3 regions of the Stenotrophomonas sp. Steno-Z4 genome follow, and region 1 is predicted to be linked to each of the others. Evidence: predicted binding sites of a transcription regulator. Region 1 holds the regulator's gene; each other region holds the start of a gene.
What was found. Region 1 encodes HrcA, which represses chaperone genes, less so after heat shock. Its sites were predicted from a motif close to TTNGCACTCNNNNNNNNNGAGTGCNAA; they were not measured.
Positions count from the first base shown of each region.

Region 2: the regulator HrcA is predicted to act here: its motif matches at 2,152-2,178, upstream of rpoH (RNA polymerase sigma factor RpoH).
Region 3: the regulator HrcA is predicted to act here: its motif matches at 1,638-1,664, upstream of AC06E7_RS04650 (co-chaperone GroES).

Region 1 covers NZ_JBWJPC010000006.1:256,386-260,620, forward strand. Annotated here, with positions in the region: gene AC06E7_RS15610 (LysR family transcriptional regulator) at 1-60, shown strand, start outside; gene recN (DNA repair protein RecN) at 106-1,770, opposite strand; gene hrcA (heat-inducible transcriptional repressor HrcA) at 1,863-2,930, shown strand; gene grpE (nucleotide exchange factor GrpE) at 3,013-3,528, shown strand; gene dnaK (molecular chaperone DnaK) at 3,659-4,235, shown strand, end outside.
Region 2 covers NZ_JBWJPC010000001.1:1,086,063-1,090,297, reverse strand. Annotated here, with positions in the region: gene AC06E7_RS04890 (hypothetical protein) at 1-1,753, shown strand, start outside; gene rpoH (RNA polymerase sigma factor RpoH) at 2,189-3,064, shown strand; gene purD (phosphoribosylamine--glycine ligase) at 3,185-4,235, opposite strand, start outside.
Region 3 covers NZ_JBWJPC010000001.1:1,035,389-1,039,623, forward strand. Annotated here, with positions in the region: gene groL (chaperonin GroEL) at 1-1,214, opposite strand, end outside; gene AC06E7_RS04650 (co-chaperone GroES) at 1,305-1,592, opposite strand; gene AC06E7_RS04655 (endonuclease) at 1,872-3,656, shown strand; gene cutA (divalent-cation tolerance protein CutA) at 3,804-4,142, shown strand; gene AC06E7_RS04665 (protein-disulfide reductase DsbD domain-containing protein) at 4,142-4,235, shown strand, end outside.

The DNA of each region.
Region 1 (4,235 bases):
GTGCGGGCGTTCCTGGATTTCCTGGTGGAACAGGTGGACCTGGCCAAGCCGTTGGCGTAACCCGGTCAGGCCATCGGCAGGTACCCACCGTTGGTGGGTACGCCGTCAGGTCTCCTGCAGGAGTTTGCGCGCGGCCGCGCGGGCTTCCTTGCTGACTTCCACGCCGCCAAGCATGCGCGCCAGCTCTTCCTCGCGGGCCTTGGCATCCAGCTTCTCCACCGCGCTCTGGGTCATGCCTTCCACCGGTGCCTTGCTGACCCGGTAATGGGCGTGGCCCTTGGAGGCGACCTGCGGCAGGTGGGTAACGCACAACACCTGCCGTTTCTCGCCGAGCGCGCGCAGCTTCTGGCCGACGATATCGGCCACCGCGCCGCCGATGCCGGAATCGACTTCGTCGAACACCATGGTCGGCACCGCATCCAGGCCCAGTGCGGCCACTTCAATGGCCAGCGAGATGCGTGAGAGTTCGCCGCCCGAGGCCACCTTGCGCAGGGCGCGCGGCGGCTGGCCGGCGTTGGCGGCCACCAGGAATTCAACGCGCTCGGCGCCGTTCGGGTCCGGCCTGGCGGCCGCGTGCGGTTCGATCTCGATCAGGAACTGGCCCCCGCCCATGCCCAGCTCGCCGATCAGCGTGGTGGTGGTCTCCGACAGCGCCTTGGCCGCGGTGGCGCGGCTGGCACTGAGCGTGGCCGCCACGGCCTGCCATTGGGCGGCCGCGCGGTCGATCTCGCCGGCCAGCGCCTGCAGGCGGGTATCGGCACCGCGCAGCTGCTCGACTTCGGCTTCCATCGCATCGCGGTGATCGGCGAGGCCTTCCATCGGCACGCGGTGCTTGCGCGCCAGGTCGTGCAGACGGCCGAGGCGGCGTTCGATGTCCTCGAACTGCTCCGGATCGGCGTCGAGGTCGTCGTGGACCCGGTCGAGCAGGGCCAGCGCTTCGTGCAGCTGGATGACCGCGCTGTCCAGCAGCGCGTCCACCTCGCCCAGGCGGGTGTCGTGTTCGGCCACGCGGGCCAGGTCATGCCGGGTCTGCTGCAGCAGCTGCAGCACGGACACCTCATCGTCGCCATTGAGCCGGGCGGCGGCCACGTCGCAGGCGCTGACCAGCGCCCCGGCGTGGGCCTGGCGGCGGTGGCTGCTGCCCAGGGCGGCGATCGAGGCGGGCTCCAGGTCTTCGCGCTGCAGTTCGCCCAGCTGGTGTTCCAGGAAGCCGATGCGGTCGCTGACATCGCCCTGTCGCGACAGCGACTCGGCTTCGTCGACCAGGGCCTGCCAACGGCCAGCGGCCTGGCGCACCTGGACGCGCTCGGCCTCGTTGCGGGCGTAGGCGTCCAGCAGCGCCAGCTGCGAGGGCCGTGCCAGCAGCGCCTGCTGTTCGTGCTGGCCGTGGATTTCCACCAGCATGCCGGCCAGCTCGGTGAGCTGGGACAGGGTCACCGGGCGGCCGTTGATCCAGGCGCGCGAGCCGCCGTCGGCACGGATGATCCGGCGCAACTGACACTGCTCCTCGTCATCCAGTTCGTTGTCGCGCAGCCATTGCCGGGCCGGGGCGTGTTCGCCCGTCGCGAACTCGGCCGACAGCTCCGCGCGCGCCGCGCCGTGGCGGACCACGCCGCTGTCGGCGCGCAGCCCGGACAGGAAGCCCAAGGCGTCAACCATCAGCGACTTGCCTGCGCCCGTCTCGCCGGAAACCACGGTCATGCCTGCGCCGAATTCCAGTTCGGTGGCGCGGACAACGGCAAAATCCTTGATCGATAGATGTCTGAGCATGGTATTGGGTTCTTGAGCCGCGCAACGCTAGCATGGGTGGGGCAGGCAGTGTTCCTGCCATTATCCAACGTCGCGTCTCACAGGTTGATTCCATGCACCCTTCCGCGCCCCATCTTGCGCCGCGCGCCCGCCATCTGCTGCGGACGCTGATCGCGCGCCACATCCAGCACGGCGAGCCGGTCGGCTCGCAGACGCTGGCGCGGCTGGCCGGGTTGGATGTCAGCCCGGCCACCATCCGCAACATCCTGGGTGACCTGGAAGACCTGGGCCTGCTCAGCTCGGCGCACGTCTCGGCCGGGCGGGTGCCCACCGCGCATGGCTACCGGGTGTTCGTCGACAGTCTGGTCAAGATGCAGCCGCCCGGCGAAAGCGAGCTGAGCCGCCTGCGCAGCGAGCTGTCCACCGGGGCGGGCACCCAGGCGCTGCTCGGCAGTGCCTCGGAGCTGCTGTCGGCGATGAGCCATTTCGTCGGCGTGGTCGGCGCGCCGCGGCGCGAACAGTTCGCGTTCCGCCACATTGATTTCGTGGCGTTGGATGCGCGCCGGGTGCTGGCCATCCTCGTGTTCGCCGACAACGAGGTGCAGAACCGGGTGATCGAGCCCAAGCGCAGCTGGGAGCCGGCCGAACTGGAGAAGGTGGCCAACTACCTCAATGCCCATTGCGCCGGCCGCCCGCTGGCCGAGATCCGCGCCACCCTGCTGGTGGAGCTGCGCCAGGCGCGCACGGAAATGGAGCAGCTGCTGGCGCACAGCGTGGAGCTGGCCGAGCAGGCGATGGCGCCGCCGGCCGACGACATGGTGCTGGCCGGGCAGACACGGCTGATGGGGGTGCAGGACCTGTCCGACCTGGACCGCCTGCGCGAGCTGTTCGACCTGTTCGCCAGCAAGCGCGAGATCCTGCAGCTGCTTGAGCGCACCATCCAGGCCCCGGGCGTGCGCATCTTCATCGGCGAGGAAACCGGGGTGATGCCGCTGGAGAACGTCTCGCTGGTGACCGCCCCGTACTCGGCCGGCGGCCAGGTGCTGGGCGTGCTGGGGGTGATCGGGCCCAAGCGGATGGCCTACGACCGCATGATTCCGCTGGTGGAGGCCACCGCCCAGGTGCTCGGTGCGGCCCTGGATGCCCCGGCCGGCGGCGGATTGTCCCGGGATCGCACCTAAACACGCCCCCAGCTCTTGAATCGGGTCCGGCCGCCCACATTGGGGTGGGTGGAGGCGGAGAGTCACCGCCAAGGATCCGGAAATGAACCAAGATCAGCCTGATATCGCATCCCAGACCCCGGTCGGCGACGCCGCCACGGGCGATACCCTGCAGCAGCAGCTCGATGCCCTGCACAACGAAGTGGCGCTGCTCCGGTCCGAGTCGCTGCGTGAGCGCGCCGACCTGGACAACCAGCGCAAGCGCGTGGCCCGCGACGTTGAACAGGCGCGCCGCTTCGCCAACGAAAAGCTGCTGGGCGAACTGCTGCCGGTGTTCGACAGCCTGGACGCCGGGCTCAATGCCGCCGGCGCCGAACCGAGCCCGCTGCGCGAAGGCCTGGAGCTGACCTACAAGCAGCTGCTCAAGGTCGCGGCCGACAACGGCCTGACCCTGCTGGACCCCACCGGCCAGACCTTCAACCCCGAACACCACCAGGCCATCAGCCAGGTCGACGCCCCCGGCGCGGCGCCGGGCAGCGTGGTCCAGGTGTTCCAGAAGGGCTATCTGCTCAACGATCGCCTGCTGCGGCCGGCCCTGGTCGTGGTCGCCCGGGACTGACCTGAACGCGTTTGGCCGCCATCGGACACAGCGTTCGATGGATGGGTTGAAAGTGTCAGCAGCGCCCCACACATCCCATTCATAACCCGGCAGCTGCCGGATGTTCCCCAAATTTTCAGGAGTCTCCCTCATGGGCAAGATCATTGGTATCGACCTCGGCACCACCAACTCGTGTGTGGCGATCATGGACGGCGGCAAGGCCCGCGTCATCGAAAACGCGGAAGGCGACCGCACCACGCCGTCCATCGTCGCCTACACCAAGGATGGCGAAGTGCTGGTCGGCGCCTCGGCCAAGCGCCAGGCCGTCACCAACCCGAAGAACACCTTCTACGCCGTGAAGCGCCTGATCGGCCGCAAGTTCACCGACGCTGAAGTCCAGAAGGACATCGCGCACGTGCCCTACGGCATCCTGGCCCACGACAACGGCGATGCCTGGGTGCAGACCAGCGATGCCAAGAAGATGGCGCCGCAGGAAATCTCCGCCCGCGTGCTGGAGAAGATGAAGAAGACCGCCGAAGCGTTCCTGGGTGAGACCGTCACCGAGGCCGTGATCACCGTGCCGGCCTACTTCAACGACAGCCAGCGCCAGGCGACCAAGGACGCCGGCCGCATCGCGGGCCTGGAAGTCAAGCGCATCATCAACGAGCCGACCGCTGCTGCCCTGGCCTATGGCCTGGACAAGGGTGACGGCAAGGACCGCAAGATCG
Region 2 (4,235 bases), on a different contig from region 1:
CGGCACCTACGTCGACGAGAACCGCAGTGGCGACGACTACAGCCTGATGGGCGCCGACCTTACCCTTCAGGCTGGGCGCGGCACTTACCTGAAACTGGAACAGACCCGCACCGAGGCTACTGCCGCGCCGATCTTCTACTCCGACAACGGCGGCCTGAGCTTCATCCAGCGCAATCCGGTCAGCGGCGACCGCAAGGGCGACGCCCGCGCGGTGGAAGCGCGCGCCAACCTGCGCGAGCTGGGGTGGACCAAGCAGGATTGGAGCATGGGCGCCTGGTGGCGCGACGTGGACGCCGGCTTCTCGGTCTCGCGCATGGACAGTGGGCTGGCGCTGGAGGAATACGGTGCCGAGTTCCTGGGCTACTTCACCGACAACCTGAGCCTGTATGGCCGGCACAGCCGCGCCGAGCGCGGTGAGGTGGCGGTGGAGCAGTCGCAGCTCACGATGGATTGGCGGCTGGGCAACGACGGCCAGCTCGGGGCCGAGCTGCGCCGGGTGCGCGAAGAGAACGCCGGTACCGACGTGGACGGCACCCTGGCGGCGCTGAGTTACCGGCAGCGCTTCGGTGCCAAGTGGGAGCTGTACGGGGTAGGGCAGCTGACCGTGGATGACGACAGCGGCGCCTACGAGAAGAACGACCTGGCCACGCTGGGCGCGCGCTACCTGTTCGGCGACCGCTCCAGCTTGGGCGCGGAAGTGAGCAGCGGCAGCCGCGGCGATGGCGCCAAGCTCGAAGGCGAATACTGGATGACGCCCGAGCACAGCTTCTATGGCAACTACAGCTACAGCACCGACCGCACCACCACCGACCCGCTCTACGACACCGGGCTGCAGTCGGGCTGGACGCTGGGCCAGCGCTGGCGCCTGAGCAACCAGGTCAACGTGTTCAACGAAAGCCAGTACCTGAAGGACCGCCGCGACGACAGCGCCGGGCTGGTGCATACCTTCGGCATGGACTTCTACCCCGCGCAGGGCTGGACGCTGGGCTTCAGCGTGATGGACGGCGAACTGGACGCGACGACCGGGCGCGTCGATCGCCGCGCCTACAGCGTCAGCGGTGGCCGCACCGATGCCGATACGCAGTGGACGAGCAAGCTCGAATACCGCCGCGACGAAGGCGCTGAAGATCGTCGGCAGTGGGTGACCACCAACCGGCTGCTGTACAAGGTCAACGAGGACTGGCGCATCGCGCTGCGCGCCAACTACGCCGACACGGATGACAAGCGCAATCCGCTGGCCGATGCCAAGCTGGTGGAGTCCAACCTGGGCTTTGCCTGGCGTCCGCACGACAACACGCGCTGGGCGGCCTTCGGCAAGTACACGTATCTTTACGACGTGGCGTCGCTGGGCCAGGAAGGCGGCAACGTGTACGACCAGAAATCGCAGATCGTCTCGTTTGAAGGAGTGATGCAGCTCAGCGACCGTTGGGAGCTGGCCGGGAAGCTGGCCGGCCGCTGGGGCGATTACCGCACCGGGCGCGGCGAGGGCGCGTGGCTGGACAGCCGGGTCAACTTCTCCGCCTTGCAGTTGCGCTACCGGTTGTTCGCGCAGTGGGAGGCGATGGGCGAGTACCGCTGGCTGGACGTGCGCGAGGGCGGCGACAAGAAGGGCTGGCTGGTGGGCGTGGACCGCCAGGTGGGGCAGAACTTCAAGATTGGTGCGGGGTACAACTTCACCGAGTTCAGTGATGACCTGACCGAGTTGCGGTATGAAGCGAAGGGGTTCTTCCTGAATTTGTCCGGGTATTACTAGGCTTCGGCATTGTCTGGCCTGCCACCCATGGGGTGGCACTACCGGGCATTGCGGCTTCGGGGTCGGCTTCGGTGGACTTGCCGGGTGTGGGGGCGGGGGGCGTAGAGCCAGGCCATGCCTGGCTGGGCACTGTCCGGAGCCAGGATTCTGGCTGCCGTTCATGTCACTCGGGCGCTTCGGCTGAATGCCTGGCAACGTTTTCATCCTGAATGGGCCGATCTTTGTGGGATTGTCCTGCCCAAAACGACGTGGTGGTGACATTTTGGACTGTATCATATTGATTTATATTGGAATTGCGCCGAAGGGCGGCCACTCGCAACTGTCACCATTTCGCGGTACGTTAGGGGCCTGATCTGCGTCAGCGTTTCACCTGCGGAACGCTGGAACTTTTTGAACTGTCAGCAGTCCAAATACAGGACTGATAAGATGACCCCTATGAGCCAGAACATGTCTACTGCCCTTGTGGCAAACAATCTTCCGATTCCCAGTGCGCTCGGTTCGCTGGACGCCTACATCGGCGCCGTGCACCAGATCCCGGTGTTGACGGTCGATGACGAGCAGGACCTGGCCCGCCGCTTCCGCGACGAGCAGGACCTGGACGCCGCGCGCGAGCTGGTCCATTCCCACCTGCGCTTCGTGGTGCACGTGGCCCGTGGCTATAACGGCTACGGCCTGCAGCTGGGCGACCTGATCCAGGAAGGCAACATCGGCCTGATGAAGGCCGTGAAGCGCTTCGACCCGGACATGGGCGTCCGCCTGGTGTCCTTCGCGGTGCACTGGATCCGTGCCGAAATGCACGAGTTCATCCTGAAGAACTGGCGCATCGTCAAGGTCGCCACGACGAAGGCGCAGCGCAAGCTGTTCTTCAACCTGCGCAAGTCCAAGACCCGCCTGGGCTGGTTGAACGCGGCGGAAGTCACCGCTGTCGCCAAGGACCTCAACGTGTCCGAACGCGAAGTGCTGGAAATGGAATCGCGCCTCTCGGGTCGCGACATCGGTTTCGATGCGCCCAGCGATGACGATAACGAGCATGCGCCGCCGTCGCCGGCTGCGTTCCTGGTCGCCAACGATGAAGATCCGTCGATGGCCTACGAGCGTGCCGACAGCGAAGACAACCAGCTGCAGCTGCTGCGCGAAGGCCTGGCCGAGCTCGACGCCCGCTCACGCGACATCATCCGTCGTCGCTGGCTGGACGCCGACAGCAAGGTCACCCTGCAGGAGCTGGCCGATGAATACGGTGTGTCCGCCGAACGCATCCGCCAGGTCGAAGCGAACGCGCTGAAGAAGATGAAGGCGCTGTTCACCGCGTAACGCGGCATCCAACGCATCAAACAAAAGCCCGGCATCGCCGGGCTTTTTTGTTGCGCCAAGGACGTGCCCACCAACAGTGGGCACCTACCGAGGGTAGAGCCGACTGTTAGTCGGCTGCTCTTACGCCCTCTCGCGCGCGATAGCCCGCCAGCCAATGTCATTGCGGTGGAATTCGTTTTTCCACGTCACCTTCGCCACGCCCGCATACGCATTGGCCTGCGCATCGCCCACGCTGTCGCCCAGCGCGGCCACGCACAACACGCGGCCGCCAGCGCTGAGCACCTGGCCCTGCGCGTCCAGCGTGGTGCCGGCGTGGAACACCTTGGCCGTAGACGGCACCTGGTCCAGCCCGTGGATCACATCACCGGTGATCGGCGTTTCCGGATACGGCGCCGCCGCCATCACCACGCCCAGCGACGGACGCGGGTCCCACCGCGCTTCCACTTCATGCAGGCGTGCATCGATCGCCGCCTCCACCAGTTCCACCAGGTCCGACTGCAGGCGAAGCATTACCGGCTGGGTTTCCGGGTCGCCGAAGCGCACGTTGAATTCAATCACCTTCGGCGCGCCACTGGCATCGATCATCAGCCCGGCATAGAGGAAGCCGGTGAACGGGATGCCGTCGGCGATCATGCCCTGCACGGTGGGGTTCACCACCTCGCGCATCACCCGTGCGTGCACCTCCTCGGTAACCACCGGTGCAGGCGAATACGCGCCCATGCCGCCGGTGTTTGGACCCGTATCGCCATCGCCCACGCGCTTGTGGTCCTGCGAGGTGGCCATCGGCAGTGCCGTGGTGCCATCGACCATCGAGATGAAGCTGGCTTCTTCGCCATCGAGGAATTCCTCGATCACCACGCGCGCGCCGGCATCGCCGAACGCATTGCCCGACAGCATGTCGCGCACCGCGTCTTCGGCCTCCTGCAGGGTCATCGCCACGATCACGCCCTTGCCCGCGGCCAGGCCATCGGCCTTGACCACGATCGGTGCGCCCTTGTCGCGGACGTAGGCCAGCGCAGCATCCACCTCGGTATGCACGGCATAGAACGCGGTGGGAATGTTGTGACGGGCCAGGAAGTCCTTGGCGTAGGCCTTGCTGCCTTCCAGCTGCGCCGCCGCAGCGGTGGGGCCGAAGATGCGATGGCCCGCAGCGCGGAAGCGGTCGACCACG
Region 3 (4,235 bases), on a different contig from region 1:
GCACGGGTAGCGTGCAGGGCGTCGTCGACGCGGTCCTTCTTTTCCTTCATTTCGATTTCGGTCGACGCACCGACCTTGATCACGGCAACACCGCCGGCCAGCTTGGCCACGCGTTCCTGCAGCTTCTCACGGTCGTAATCGGACGAGGTGTCTTCGATCTGGGTCTTGATGCGGGCCACGCGTGCCTGCACCGCGTCCTGGTCGCCCTGGCCGTCGACGATGGTGGTGTTTTCCTTGGAAACCTGCACCTTCTTGGCGCGGCCGAGGTCGGCGATGGTCGCCTTCTCCAGCGACAGGCCGATTTCTTCGGAGATCACGGTGCCGCCGGTCAGGGTGGCCATGTCTTCCAGCATCGCCTTGCGACGATCGCCGAAGCCCGGTGCCTTGACGGCCACGACCTTGACGATGCCGCGGATGGTGTTGACCACCAGGGTCGCCAGCGCTTCGCCTTCGACTTCTTCGGCCACGATCAGCAGCGGCTTGCCGGCCTTGGCGACGCCTTCCAGCACCGGCAGCAGGTCACGCACGTTGGAGATCTTCTTGTCGTGCAGCAGGATGTACGGATCATCCAGGTCGGCGGTCTGCGCCTGCTGGTTGTTGATGAAGTACGGGGACAGGTAGCCGCGGTCGAACTGCATGCCCTTGACCACGTCCAGCTCGTTTTCCAGGCCCGAGCCTTCTTCAACGGTGATCACGCCTTCCTTGCCGACTTCACGCATCGCTTCGGCGATGATGTTGCCGATCGACTCGTCCGAGTTGGCCGAGATCGTACCGACCTGGGCAATCGCCTTGTCGTCGGCGGTGGGCTTGGAGATGTTCTTCAGCTCGGCGACGGCGGCGACGACGGCCTTGTCGATACCGCGCTTGAGGTCCATCGGGTTCATGCCGGCAGCCACGGCCTTGGCGCCTTCGCGGATCAGGGCCTGGGCGAGCACGGTGGCGGTGGTGGTGCCGTCGCCGGCGTCATCGTTGGTACGCGAGGCGACTTCCTTCACCATCTGCGCGCCCATGTTCTCGAACTTGTCAGCCAGTTCGATTTCCTTGGCGACGGACACGCCGTCCTTGGTGATGGTCGGGGCGCCGAAGCTCTTTTCGAGCACGACGTTGCGGCCCTTCGGGCCCAGGGTGGCCTTGACGGCATTGGCGAGAACGTTGACGCCGCGCACCATGCGGGCGCGGGCGTCTTCACCGAAACGAATTTCCTTGGCAGCCATTGCGATTACCTTTTATGTGGCGCCGGGCGATGCCCGGCTGCGTTGATCTGAAAAAAGAAGAAGCGGCGGGGCGAGCCCGGCGGCGCAAACTCAGCCGATGACGGCGAGGATGTCGTCTTCGCGCAGGACCTTGTATTCCACGCCTTCGCTCTTGTAGGTGCTGCCGGCGTACTGGCCGTAGATCACCTTGTCGCCAACCTTCAGCGACGGCGCGCGCACGCTGCCGTTGTCCAGCGGCTTGCCCGGGCCCACGGCCACGACTTCACCCTTGGTCGACTTTTCCTTGGCCGAGTCGGGGATGACGATGCCGCCGGCGGAGACTTCGTCGGCTTCGATCGGCTTGACCACAACGCGGTCGTGAAGCGGCTTGATGTTCATGCGTGCCTCTTAAGTTGTTGATTGGTTTGAAAAAGTCCGGCGATCTTAGCACTCACCCCAGGTGACTGCCAGCACCGCTCGTGAAAAAACCCGCCAGTGCGGGACAGGGCAGAGATGGTGCTGTCCCGAGCCCTTTCAAGGGGGTGCCGACGAATTCCCCCAGACCGCCATTTTCTTGACGCACGTCCCACTGCGGAGTGCCGAAGCCGACAAATCGATAGTTGTGTCATATGGATTAGCTAGATTCGGTCGGCAAAACCCAATCACAAGGAGACGTAGATGAGGTTGCTCACACCGCTGTCCCTGGGGTGCCTGTTGGCGCTGGCCGCTGGTTCCGCCCAGGCGGACGTATTCATCAATGAACTGCATTACGACGACAGCACCCCGGCCGGGGATGTCGGCGAAGCCATCGAGGTGGTCGCCACCGGCGGGGAGGACCTCAGTACCTACCGGCTGTACCTGTACAACGGCAGCACTCCGTCGGCGGCCACGGTCTATGCCAACAACGCCGTGCCGGCCGGTACCGCCGCCGGCTGCGGCAAGGCCAGCATCGCCACCGTCACCTACCCCACCAACGGCCTGCAGAACGGCGCCAACGACGGCATCGCGCTGGTGGATGCCAGCGGCAAGGTCATCCAGTTCATCAGCTACGAAGGCACCATCACCGCCTCCGGCGGCCCGGCCGCCGGGCTGACCAGCCAGAACATCCCGGTCAGCGAGAGCAACAGCACCGCCCCGGGCACGTCCCTGCAGCTCACCGGCAGCGGCAGCCAGTACACCCACTTCACCTGGGCCGGATCGGCGGCGCAGACCTTCGGTGCCTGCAACACCGGCCAGACCTTCAGCGGCGGCGGCGGCACCGGGCCCAACACCCCGCCGTCGGTGAGCACCACCACCCCGGAACAGGGCGCAACCAGCTTCCCGGCCGCTGCCGACCTGGCCGTGACCTTCAGTGAAAGCGTCACCGTCAGCGCCGGTGCGTTCACCCTGAGCTGCGGCCAGTCCGGCACGGTGCCGCTCACCCACGCCAGCAGCGGTACCCGCTTCACCCTGTCGACCAACACCGCGCTGGTGGCCGGTGAAGCCTGCCGCTTCGACATCCGTGCCGCGCGCATCAAGGACGCCCAGGGCGCACGACCGGCGGCCGACACGCGCATCGCGTTCACCGTGGCCGCCGGCGGTACCGATCCCGGTCCGGACCCGGATCCGGGCAGCTACTACTCGAAGGTCAACACCTCCAGCCCCAGCCAGCTGCGCTGCTCGCTGCACGCCACCATCAAGGGCCACACCTCGTACCCGTACAGCGGCACGGGCACCAGCACGTGGACCATCCTGGAAATCGCCGACGAGGATCCCAACAACAGCGGCCGCATCCTGGACGCGTACCGCAACCGCAGCTACGCCAAGGTCACCGACCGGGCCGGCACCGGCAGCGGGTTGACCTACAACCGCGAGCACACCTGGCCCAATTCACTGGGCTTTGCCAGCACCACCGGCGACAAGGGACTGCCCTACGCGCCCTATACCGATACCCACATGCTGTACCTGACCGATGCGCAGTGGAACGCGGACCGCGGCAACAAGCCGTTCGCCAAGTGCGACAGCAACTGCGGCGAGCGCGCCACCGAGGCCAACAACGGCACCGGCGGCGGCAGTGGCGGCTATCCGGGCAATTCCAACTGGGTGCGCACCCCGGACGGGAATGCCGGCACCTTCGAGGTGTGGGGCCACCGCAAGGGCGACATGGCGCGTGCGGTGATGTACATGGCGATCCGTTATGAGGGCGGCAAGGACGCAGCCACCGGCCAGTCCGAACCGGACCTGGAGCTGACCGACGACCGCAGCAGGATCGTGAAGACCTCGGCCTCGCCGGCCTACATGGGCCTGCTCTCGACCCTGATCGACTGGCACCTGTCCGACCCGCCGGATGCCGCAGAAAAAGCCCGTAATGAAGTGATCTACAGCTTCCAGGGCAACCGCAACCCGTTCATCGACCACCCGGAATGGGGCACGCCTGCCCTGTTCACGTCGGCCAAGCCGGCGACCTGCGAGTTGGCGAACTGAGGCATCCCGAGTTGCCGGCCAGGGGCCGGCACCAGGACAATACGGTGCCCCGGCCACCCGCCGGTGCCACCGGGATTCGATTCTCCGGCCGGTTCCCAGGCGGAACCGGCCGGCATCGCCAGGCCGCGATCTCTATACTCGGCGGTCATGTCGACCCCCGATCCCGTATTCATCCTCCTGACCACCTGCCCCGATGCGGCCACCGCCACGCGGCTGGCGCATGCGCTGGTGGAAGACCGCCTGGCCGCCTGCGTGACCCGGCTGGACGGGGCGCACTCGACCTACCGCTGGCACGGTGAGGTGACCGAGGACGCTGAGGTCCAACTGCTGATCAAGACCACCGGCAGCCGCCTGGATGCGGCCATCGCGCGCGTGCAGGTGCTGCACCCGTATGAACTCCCCGAGTGCATCGCGGTCGAAACCCGCGCCGGCCTGCCGGCGTACCTGGATTGGATTCGGGCCCAGACCCGAGAGGAAACTGATTGATGACGCTGTTTCGTCGTGTTGCGGCGCTGTGCGCGCTGTTCGTGGTGTCCCTGCCGGCACTGGCCGTCAGCGAGAAAGACCTGCTGCCGGTGG